DNA from 2 places in the Halomonas sp. GT genome. Region 1 is predicted to be linked to the other one. Evidence: predicted binding sites of a transcription regulator. Region 1 holds the regulator's gene; the other holds the start of a gene.
The links. The regulator FliA, encoded in region 1, starts transcription of late flagellar genes. The targets are predictions, from matches to a motif close to CTAAAGTTNNNNNNNNNNCNGCCGATA.
Positions count from the first base shown of each region.

Region 2: the regulator FliA is predicted to act here: its motif matches at 2,004-2,030, upstream of fliD (flagellar filament capping protein FliD).

Region 1 is NZ_CP020562.1:136,384-141,406, forward strand. Features, by position in the region: gene flhF (flagellar biosynthesis protein FlhF) at 1-1,479, shown strand, start outside; gene B6A39_RS00625 (hypothetical protein) at 1,476-2,054, shown strand; gene B6A39_RS00630 (flagellar protein FlhE) at 2,189-2,602, shown strand; gene B6A39_RS00635 (RNA polymerase sigma factor FliA) at 2,629-3,330, shown strand; gene B6A39_RS00640 (motility protein A) at 3,374-4,189, shown strand; gene B6A39_RS00645 (OmpA/MotB family protein) at 4,194-4,865, shown strand; gene B6A39_RS00650 (sensor domain-containing diguanylate cyclase) at 4,889-5,023, shown strand, end outside.
Region 2 is NZ_CP020562.1:3,471,485-3,476,507, forward strand. Features, by position in the region: gene B6A39_RS15780 (flagellin N-terminal helical domain-containing protein) at 1-431, opposite strand, end outside; gene fliD (flagellar filament capping protein FliD) at 571-1,950, opposite strand; gene fliD (flagellar filament capping protein FliD) at 2,064-3,395, opposite strand; gene B6A39_RS15795 (hypothetical protein) at 3,780-4,109, shown strand; gene B6A39_RS15805 (serine hydrolase domain-containing protein) at 4,559-5,023, shown strand, end outside.

The sequences.
Region 1 (5,023 bases):
CCGATTGATGAACTGGTCGGACGACTGCAGGGTAAACAGTGGGTGATTATCGACACCGTCGGTATGAGTCAGCGTGATCAGCGTGTGATTGAGCAGATTGCCCATTTGCAGGGCGGGCAAGCGTCCGTGCGCTTAGTACTGCTGTTGAATGCCGCTAGCCAGCCTGAAACGTTGGAAGAGGTCGTGTTGCGCTATCGCCAAGCGGCACGGGCGGCTGGCGCTGAGTTAGATGACTGCATTATTACCAAGCAGGACGAAGCCGGTCGGTTAGCCCCCGTGCTTGATATTGTCATACGCCATGGCTTGCGTGTGTTATTTGGTTCATACGGACAACGTGTTCCAGAAGATATGGCGGTTGCGGATCCAGCTGCGTTGATTGATCAAGCCCTTAGTGCCTCATTGGGGAAAGGGCGTGAAGAGCGACGTCCCCCCTCCACTTCGCAACCTCACTCGGTGAGTCTGCCGCGCTGGTCGCGAGATGTGTTGGGGCAAGGGCGCCGCCTCAGCTCTGTGCTGACGCGGCTGCGTGAAAGGATTATCGGGTTTTCAGCGTTAGAGTCGGTATGGAATATCGCCTCCTTACCGAGCGTGCTGCAAGATAAACGCTTGGATGCTCTACTGGCTAGCGAGCCCTGTGCAGATAAGGGGCTGGGTATGGCATGGTCTCCACGCCGAAATGAGCGGGGCTGTGACTGGTCGATGCCCGATCTCGCGTTAGACGCCGACGGCGGCTGGCTAGCGCTAACCAGCCTGCAGCATCGTCAGCCCGCAGGCTGGCAATCACGGCTGTTGCGCCAAGGTGAAACGTTGGGGGCCGCCGTTCATCTGCTCCCTGTGTTTCCCGACCCCGCCACGTTAGCGTGGTTAGAAGCCCAACACCTGACCTGGGTCACGCTAGTGGCAGCTACTCAACGGGTATACTGTCAGGGCGAGCGCTATGCCCAGCGCCAGTTGTTCACAGATAGCCCGCTCACACATCACACCGACCTGCGTTTTCGTGGCCAAACGGTGCAGCTATGGCATACCCATATGGCTGTGGAAGATGCTGCAGGCACCCCGATGTTGGCATGGATTGGTGACGTTCGCGATCCTGAAAATGGCAAACGCATCGCGCGTCGCTACTGGTTAACGCCTGCCCGATTAGGCACAGATGTGCGTTCGCTTTTGGTTATCCAGCTTCAAAGCGAAGGGGTGTCTAGCCTAACCAAACGCGCTTGGCAGCAATTGAAAGATTCGGACGATGGCGAAGTAAGCACGGAGGTTCGCTTATTGATGGCCAGCGGTATCGCCGCCGCAGCGGGGCACTTAGATGTCGCTAATGATGACGCTGCGATAGCACTGCGTTCCGATTTGTTAAGGTTGTTGGGTACCACGCGTAAGCGACGCGATACGGCAATGTTGGATGCGCTTGTTCACGCGTTTATGGCTCGTGACGCCATTCGCCAACTCAGCAGCGTTAGTCGTGAGGGGCTGGAATGAGTGCCCAGGACCAGGCAGCAGGCCTGCGTAAATGGGCGGATTTACAGCGCCAGCAGCGCCAAGCACCGTCTGTAGAGAGCGACCCCGTGGAAGATGAACCAGGGGCTGAGCCAATGGCCGCTATGGCCGACTCTTCAACGGCGCCGCCAACTGCTGCCTCAGCGCAAACTACCGCACCGCCCTCGATGCCGCAAAACCCGCTTATTGTGATCGGTATGCCTAGCAGTGGCGATCAGCAGGTGGCTAAAGTAAAAGGGCGCCTAGCCCAATGGTCAGTACTTGGCCGACGGTGGGCTGGCGACCCGGATGATTGGGATATTCACATCGTTAAGGCAGATGCCGCTAATCTTGGCCAACTGAAAGAGCGCTTTCCGCGTTGGGCGTTATGGATTAATAGCGATGCCGATGCATTCGCACAGATGTATCGTTCGCTGCGGCAAGTGCAGGAAAACGGCGGCCCTAGGCAACTGCTGGCGCTGCACGAGCCAAACTTGCCGCGTAGAGGTCTGCTCGACAACCTGCGGGAAGCCGCCAGCTACTATTTAGATATAGAGCTTTTACTGCTGGCGCGATGACGCTAGCCTGACGCCATGTGACCGCGCTTAAACAGAGGCTATCAAGCGCCACTATAAGGAATAACAATGCTTATGTTCGCTGGTTTCAAAACGCGTTATTACCATGCGGCAGTGATGCAAATAGTTTTAACATAATGGGCTATTTTAAGATTGCTAGCTTCAAAACCGTGTTGATGGCGGCACTAAGCGCCGTCACCATGAGTGTTAATGCGGCTACGGGCAGTTGGAGTACCGAGGTGCCCAGCGTGCTAGTCGCGATGAGTGACCGAGCTGTTAGTAGCCAGCCCATTCAACCTCCGGCAGGGGCTCAGACAGAGCATGCTTCAATAGGACGTATTCATTGGCGTTTTCAAATGCCGGTTAATGCGCCAGTTAATGCGTGGCTATGCCATCCTGAGCAGTGTGTTCCTTTGACTGCTATGCGGGGCTCAACCTCTGCGTTAGCCGGTAAACAAGTGAATGGGCCGATGCACTTTCGTTTTGCGCTGACGCCGGGCCAGCGCCCGGTGCGGGTGCAGGAACTGCAAGTGATTGTGAACTACCAGTGAACAGAGTTCAGCCGTGAGGCACGAGGATGTATACAGCACAAGGCAGGATTAAACAGAGCGAGCTGTTAACCCAATACATGCCACTGGTAAGACGTCAGGCCTTAACGCTGCAGGTTAGACTACCCGCAAGTATTGAGTTGGATGATCTTATTCAAGCTGGCATGGTGGGTTTATTAGAAGCATTGGGGCGATTTGATGCGACCCAGGGGGCGACATTCGCCACGTTTGCAAGCCAGCGTATTCGCGGTGCCATGATGGATGAGCTGCGCACACGTGATTGGTTACCCCGCAGTGTACGCCGTTCTGCCAGAGCCGTGGATGATGCGGTGCGTCGCCTTGAGCAGCAGTTAGGACGCCCACCAGAAGAGGGCGAAATCGCACGTGACCTAGATATGCCGCTCAGTGAGTATCAACAACTACTTAACGATACGAACAGTGGCCAGTTGCTGCCCTTTGAAGAACTGGTAGCCGAAGGGGCCGAGCCCGCGAAGGAGGAAGCCACTAACCTGCCTTTCGATCAGTTACTAGATCAACAGCAGCGTCAGTCGTTAATTGATGCGATTGAGGCCTTACCTGAGCGTGAAAAGCTACTGATGGCGCTGTATTACCAAGAAGAGTTGAACCTCAAAGAAGTCGGGGCGGTGCTTGGAGTGACCGAATCTCGTGTCTCCCAGCTGCATAGCCAAGCGATTAGCAGGCTTCGCGCTCGCTTATATGACACCCCCTAACGCCACTATTAATTAATCACGAATAACCGGCGAGGAGCCGTTGATGAACCCATCTACGCTGATCGGTATTTTTGCCAGCATGCTTTTGCTGGTAAGCGTGCTGTTTTTTACTGCAGAGTCGCCAGAAAGCTTTATCAACTTGCCGGGGCTAGCCATTGTGGTAACGGGCACCTTGGCGGCTACCTTTATTAGTTATCCGCTGAAGGAAGTGCTACGTGTAGTACGCCTGGTGGGACTGGTGTTTCGGCGTGAAAATACCTATGTGCGTGATGATATTAACGAACTGGTTTCCATGGCGCGCCTTTGGTTTAAAGGCGATGTCAGGGCGGTTGAGAAGGAGCTAGAGCACACTCGTAACCCCTTTTTGCGCACCGGGATCCAACTGGTGATTGCTAACACGAAAGAAGACGAAATTTTCGATATGCTGCGCTGGCGCATTGCACGATTAAAAGCGCGGGAGCATGCCGAAGCGCAGATATTTCGTACCATGGCTACCTACGCGCCAGCCTTTGGCATGATTGGCACCTTAGTCGGGCTGGTCAATATGCTGGAAGTGATGGATGCGGGTGATCTTGACGTTATCGGCCCCCGTATGGCGGTAGCTCTGCTAACAACGTTCTATGGAATTCTGCTCGCCAACTTAGTGTTCAAACCGATTGCCGTCAAGCTAGAGCGGCGCACGGAAGAGCGCCTTATCACCATGAATATGGTGCTGGAAGGCATTTCGCTCATTACCAAACGACGTCTGCCTTCTTTTATCGAAGAAACGCTCAACTCCTTTGTGGCTAATTATCATGACGAGATTCGTGATGCCTCTGTAAAACCGCGGCCGACGGCTAGTCCTGTGACAAAAGGGTAGCGCTATGCTAGATCGTGATTCACGGCACGCACTGGAATTACCCCCTGTGTCAGGCGAGGGGGATGAAGGCTGGCTAACGAGCTACTTAGATGTTTTAACGCTGCTAATCACGCTGTTTGTTCTACTGCTGGCGTTAACGCCGCCGGGGGGAGGGGAAGCCTTTGACAGCGATAGAATGCGCTCGGCAAGCGCTTTTATCTCGCTTCCGTTGGCCAGCTTGGCAACCGGCATTCATCCTCGGCACAGTGGACTGAAGCCGCAGATGGCAGAGCTTAATATTCCTGGCGTTAGTGTCTCTCAAGGCGAAGAAGGTGTTACGCTGCGTATCGATGACAGCTTGCTTTTCCCTAGTGGTGACGCCGTGCTAACGTCCCAGGGGCAAGATGTGTTAGAAAGCCTTCTCGCCGTGTTAACGTCCTTTGAAGGTCAAATTTCTGTAGAAGGACATACAGATAATATTCCCATTGCCACCTCACGCTTCCCCTCAAATTGGGAACTCTCGGTAGGACGCGCCATTGCGGTGGTCCGGCATCTTGAGCGCCAGGGAGTTGCTATTTCACGTATGCGGGCAGTCGGCTACGCCGATACCCAACCCATGGAAAGTAACGCAACGTCGGAGGGCAGATCTGCCAATCGGCGCGTCGAACTGTTGCTAAGGCAGCAGGCTGAGGGGTAAAGAGATTTCTTGAGGCTATCTCTGTGTCGAAGTATCACTCGCTACTACAGTCGTTCGGTGCATTACTGGTGCTCGATGCCGACAGCCGACGCATACAAGCGATTAGTAGCAACTTCGCTGTATTGCTGGGGGTAAGCCTTCCTGACGGGCATTTCCCA
Region 2 (5,023 bases), 820 kb from region 1:
TCCAGATCGGCTGCAACATTTAGAAGAGGTGTTTTGTTGAAATTATTGCTATTAGCGACACGATCGATCTCTTCAATACGCTGAGCAATTTCAGTTTGGATTGAGGTGCGATCGTCAGCTGTATTAGTGTCACTTGATGCCTGAACCGCAAGTTCACGGATACGCTGCAAGTTATCATTTATCTGGTTCAAACCGCCTTCCATGGTCTGCACCATGGAAATGCCGTCATTAGCGTTACGGCTAGCTTGATTCATCCCAGTAACTTGGGCAGTCATACGGTTGGCGATGGCTTGACCAGCCGCATCATCCTTGGCGCTGTTAATACGCAGACCAGAGGAGAGACGCTCCATCGAGGTTTGCTGGGCAGACTGAGACTTGTTCAGGTTGTTCTGGCCGATCAGCGCAGTGATGTTGGTATTGATAACTGACATAGTTGATACTCCTCAACGTTTGATTGGCCACGAGGCCCGCTTGGCGGCGTTTGTCGCGCCGGTATATTAATTAACGGCCCATCATTCGTTTTCTTTAGTATTCTGATAAAAAATTATTGTAAAAGTTTGTAACAAAAAACTAGCGCTTACGTACGGTTTGAGCTGAAAGCGCATCAAACTGCTGAGTCAGATACATACTCATGCCGTTCATCTGCCCCAACATAACGTCCAACTGAGCAAATTGAGTGCGATAACGGCTTACGGTCCGCTCAATCATCGCTTCACTGCGTATAAAACGATCATCTAACCGCGCCATCCGTTTTTCAGCATTTTCTATAGCTCCTTGAATTGGGCCTTTATCGCCCAGCAGCTCATCCATTGCCCCCGTTAAACGACCAGCTAAGCCACCTTGCTTGGTTGTGCCTGCAAAGAAGCCTGACAACGCATCAGGCTCACTAGCAATTAAGGCGTCTAGCTTGGTTTCATCCAGCTCTAACCGCCCTCTTCGATCTAGTGCAATACCTAACTGGGACAGTACTCCTAGTTCGCTATCTTCAACGCTGGTAAGCAAGTCTCGCCGCAACCTTCCTTCTATACTCCGTACAGTGTTATCCCCCACCAAATCACCAGCGGTGTCACGGTCTCCCGTTGCCAAGGTTAAACGACTCAAGGTAGATTTCAGCTCGTTGTAGCCGCTAACGAAGTTTTGAATGGCCTCTTTTAGCGCTTCAGTATCGCGCTCAATCACCACAATACTTTTGCCGGTAGCGGTAAGATCCAAACTTACTCCTTGAATAGCCCCTTCTACTCGGTTACTCGCGCTAGTAATCGAGATACCGTTCATCTGCAGGGCGGCATCAGTGCCTGCACGATAGGTGGCATCATCCGCAGATAAACCGGCCACACCTGAAAACCCAGTAACCGAGGCAACTGCACCGGTATCTTTACTGTTTAACGCCAAGCGGTAGCCCGTGCCATCATTAACAATCGAGGCACTCACACCTGCATTTTGGTCAGCATTAATTTGGTCGCGAATAGTCGCAAGGGTGCTGCCTGCTGAAATAGTGATGGAGTAGCTGCTGAGCGGCTCGGCACTGGGCTGAAGCACGCCATTTTGGTAGGTCGCACCAAAATCAAGCGTTAATGTAGTGTCCACTTCAGCAAGAACGGTTTCCATTGCCACGCTATTAGAAGCAATGCTGCCCACTCTCGCCAACTGAGTAACATTAATATCATAGCGCCCAGCAGTGGCATCAGCGGAGGTAGTCACCTTTACCCCGTCGCTGCTGGAAGTGCTCTTTTGGCTGGAAAAAAGTTTGGCATCATTCAGGGCAACAACAGAATCCTGAAAGCGGCCTAATGCAGACTGAAGACGACCAAACGCCGAAATCTTCGTTTGCTGCTGATTTTTTTGCTGCGTGATAGGAATTAGCTTCTGGCGCTCAGCGGTACGAAGCTGATCAACCAAGCCATTAAGATCTAGGCCGGAACCGACGCCTAGGGAGGTTATCGTCGCCATAACTGGGTGCTTCCTCAGAAAACAAGGCTAAACCAACAAGTGTTGATTTAGCCTATCGGCAGGAAGCCACCAAACTTTAATATTTTTCGTTAGCGTTGTGGTAGTAAACGCCTTTATGACTGTGCATTTAGAATATTGAACTGCTGGGTCAAATAGTCCGACATCTGATTCATTTGCGATATCATTGAGTCCAACTGCCCAAACTGGGTTCTATAGCGCGAGATAGTACTATCGATTGATGTCTCAACGCGGGCAAAGCGATCGTTTAGGCTTTCAATACGATTCTCAGCACTAGTCACTGCCGTGGTAATTAACCCATTAGTGTCTAGCATTTGCTCTATCGTGGTATCCACATTGCTCGCCAGCCCTGTCACACCTTCCCCACCCGCGAAAAATTCAGCTAGTTCGCCGCGATCATTGGAAATCACTTCGTTAAGCTGCTCTTCGTCAATACTAAGGGTACCGGTACGGGTTAGCGAAATACCCAGGTCTGACAACATAGCCAACTCACCGCCCTCACTTCCAGAAGCCAACACACTGCGTAGCGTGTTTTCCACTGAGCGGACAGCGGACTCACCGTTCAACGCCCCCGATGTGCCGCTGGCTGTATCAAACGCCGTCAGCGACCCTATAGTGGACTTAAGCTCATTGAAAGCATCTACGAACTCAGTGACGGCCTCACGAATAGTGTCTTCATCACGCTGGATTGTGATGGTACTGGTTGCACCATCGCCTTCTTGCAGGCTAAGCGTCACGCCTTCTATCGCTTCTTCTACTTGATTGGAAGCGCTGCTGATAGGAATACCATTCACATTAAACTGTGCATCCTGGCCAGCGTTGAAAATTTCGCCTTCAAGCGCCCCTCCCATTGTCAAACCAGTGATCGAGGCATCTTCGCCTGTTTCTGTTGAGCTAAGCGCCAGTCGGTAATCTGTGCCGTCAAAAATAATAGAGGCAGATACGCCAGCGTCAGCATTGGCATTAATCGTATCTCGTACAGCTTCTAAACTGCTGCCGGCTTCAATGGTCATCGAAATGGCATCGCGCCCAGCAAAACTCAACTCAAGCGTCTGCTCCACTCCGGATAGCTCAGCCTGAGGATCAGTCACACGCGCTGACGCAAGGTTACCTGCAGTGGCAAGCTGGGTAACTTCAATATCATAACGCCCTGGCGTAGCCGAAGACGTGGAGGCCGCAGTAACTGCATCACCCTGCACATCAGTAGCCAAGCTATCAAACAACTCAGGCTCGCTAAGCGCCTTGGCAGCATCTTGAAACTGCGACAATGCGCTTTGGAACTGGCCATAGCCAGAAATCCTCGTTTCCTGTGTTTTGATTTGCTGCTGTATGGGCTGGAGCTTACTACGCTCAGCTGATTCGAGCTGATCCAACAAGCCATTGAGATCAAGTCCTGAACCAACTCCGAGTGATGAAATGGAAGCCATAAGTTACTGCCCTTTTTTTAAAAAACGCCCAACATGCTGGCGCTGCTCATACGTAAGAATGTGATTTATTATTTAATACTATCGACCATTAAAGCCCAGACTTGAGCTTATTTGGCTTTTTTTACGTACTAAAAAGTAATTAATTGTAAAAGATGACGCTTTTATACAACTTAAAAAGGCATAAACCCACCCATTGGGATTAACGCTTTTCTGCCTGTTCTCTAGTGACTTACATCGTGAATTAACTGGATGACAAGAACATGTCAGGAAAAGGTCAGCGGTTGCGTTGGCACTAACGAATTATAGACCTTGGTCTAACACCTGCATTGCTTTATAATGCACTGCAACAAGCCCATTTTGGGGCCGTTTGCAGGAGAACGACTTATGCCTTCCGAGGTGTCACAACCCGCATCCACCGCAGCGTCTGCCGCTCATCATGTGCAGCGTAGCCTACGCCACTGTCTTTCTACCGTTGCCGAGCTGCTTTACGATAACGGCCATGTACTCGAAACCATTACGTTGCCCCAGCGCGGCCTTGCCCGGCGCGAACTGGCTCAGTTGAATGGTCATTGCCCTAATTGGAAAACATGCCAACGGGTACTTGAAGAGAGCGGTGCCGCTGAATTTAATGATTATGACCGCTTCGTACTGACGTCCATGGGACGAGAGTTAATGTTTGATATGTTTGGCCAGGGTGCTGCCGACTGCGCGTAATTGCGCTTGCTCTGAACGCCACGGCATTGAAAAATTAAGACGACGCTCTAAACACAAAGCGCCCGCAGGCCCTTGATAAAGGGGCTGCGGGCGCTTTTTTATTGGCGCGGTGTGCTTAACGCAGTCCAAGCAGCGATAGAATAAACAGCACAACAACGATTAGACCAATAATATAGATGATGTTACGCATAACGGCACTCCTTGCTTTTGCGTTTAGGGCTTTTTCATACATTTCTGTTTCAAGGAAGGCAACAGGATGCTTACCTTTGAAATAACACCCCAAGCCTAGCAGTAATTGGTTATGTTTGCGTAATTTACCCTTGCTAGGGTCAACTTGCCTTTTATTGAACCTCCTGTCGCTTATCGCCTCGAACCTTATACGATACTTATCTATCAAGACCCCTGATTCGTATAATGATGAGTCAATTTTTATCTTGGAAGGTCCATCAATGCGTAGCCCTGCACTCCCTCTACTGCTTACCTTCACCATGTCGTGGTTTTTTCCTACGTTTGCCTTAGCAAGCCAACCATCGGCTGAGGTGCTGCAAGCCCTTGATCAAAAAGCAGGAGCGCTTAGCCGTGTACATACGGTGGTGGTCGCTTACCGAGGCGATATTGTTCACGAACGTCATCAAGGCGGCCCTGGACCGGCGACACCCGCCAACATCAAGTCGCTTTCTAAAACCGTGCTAGCCGCTATTACTGGCGCGGCCATTGAAGACGGCATTATTGCGTCTACCGAGCAGCCCTTAGCAGACCTGTTAGGCCAACTCCCTAGCGGCATAGACCCACAGGTCAATGATATTACCGTGGCGCATCTGCTTGCCTTACAAGCAGGCCTAGAGCGTACATCGGGCAGCAACTATGGCGCCTGGGTCGCAAGTAACCACTGGGTGAACGATGCGCTCACCCGT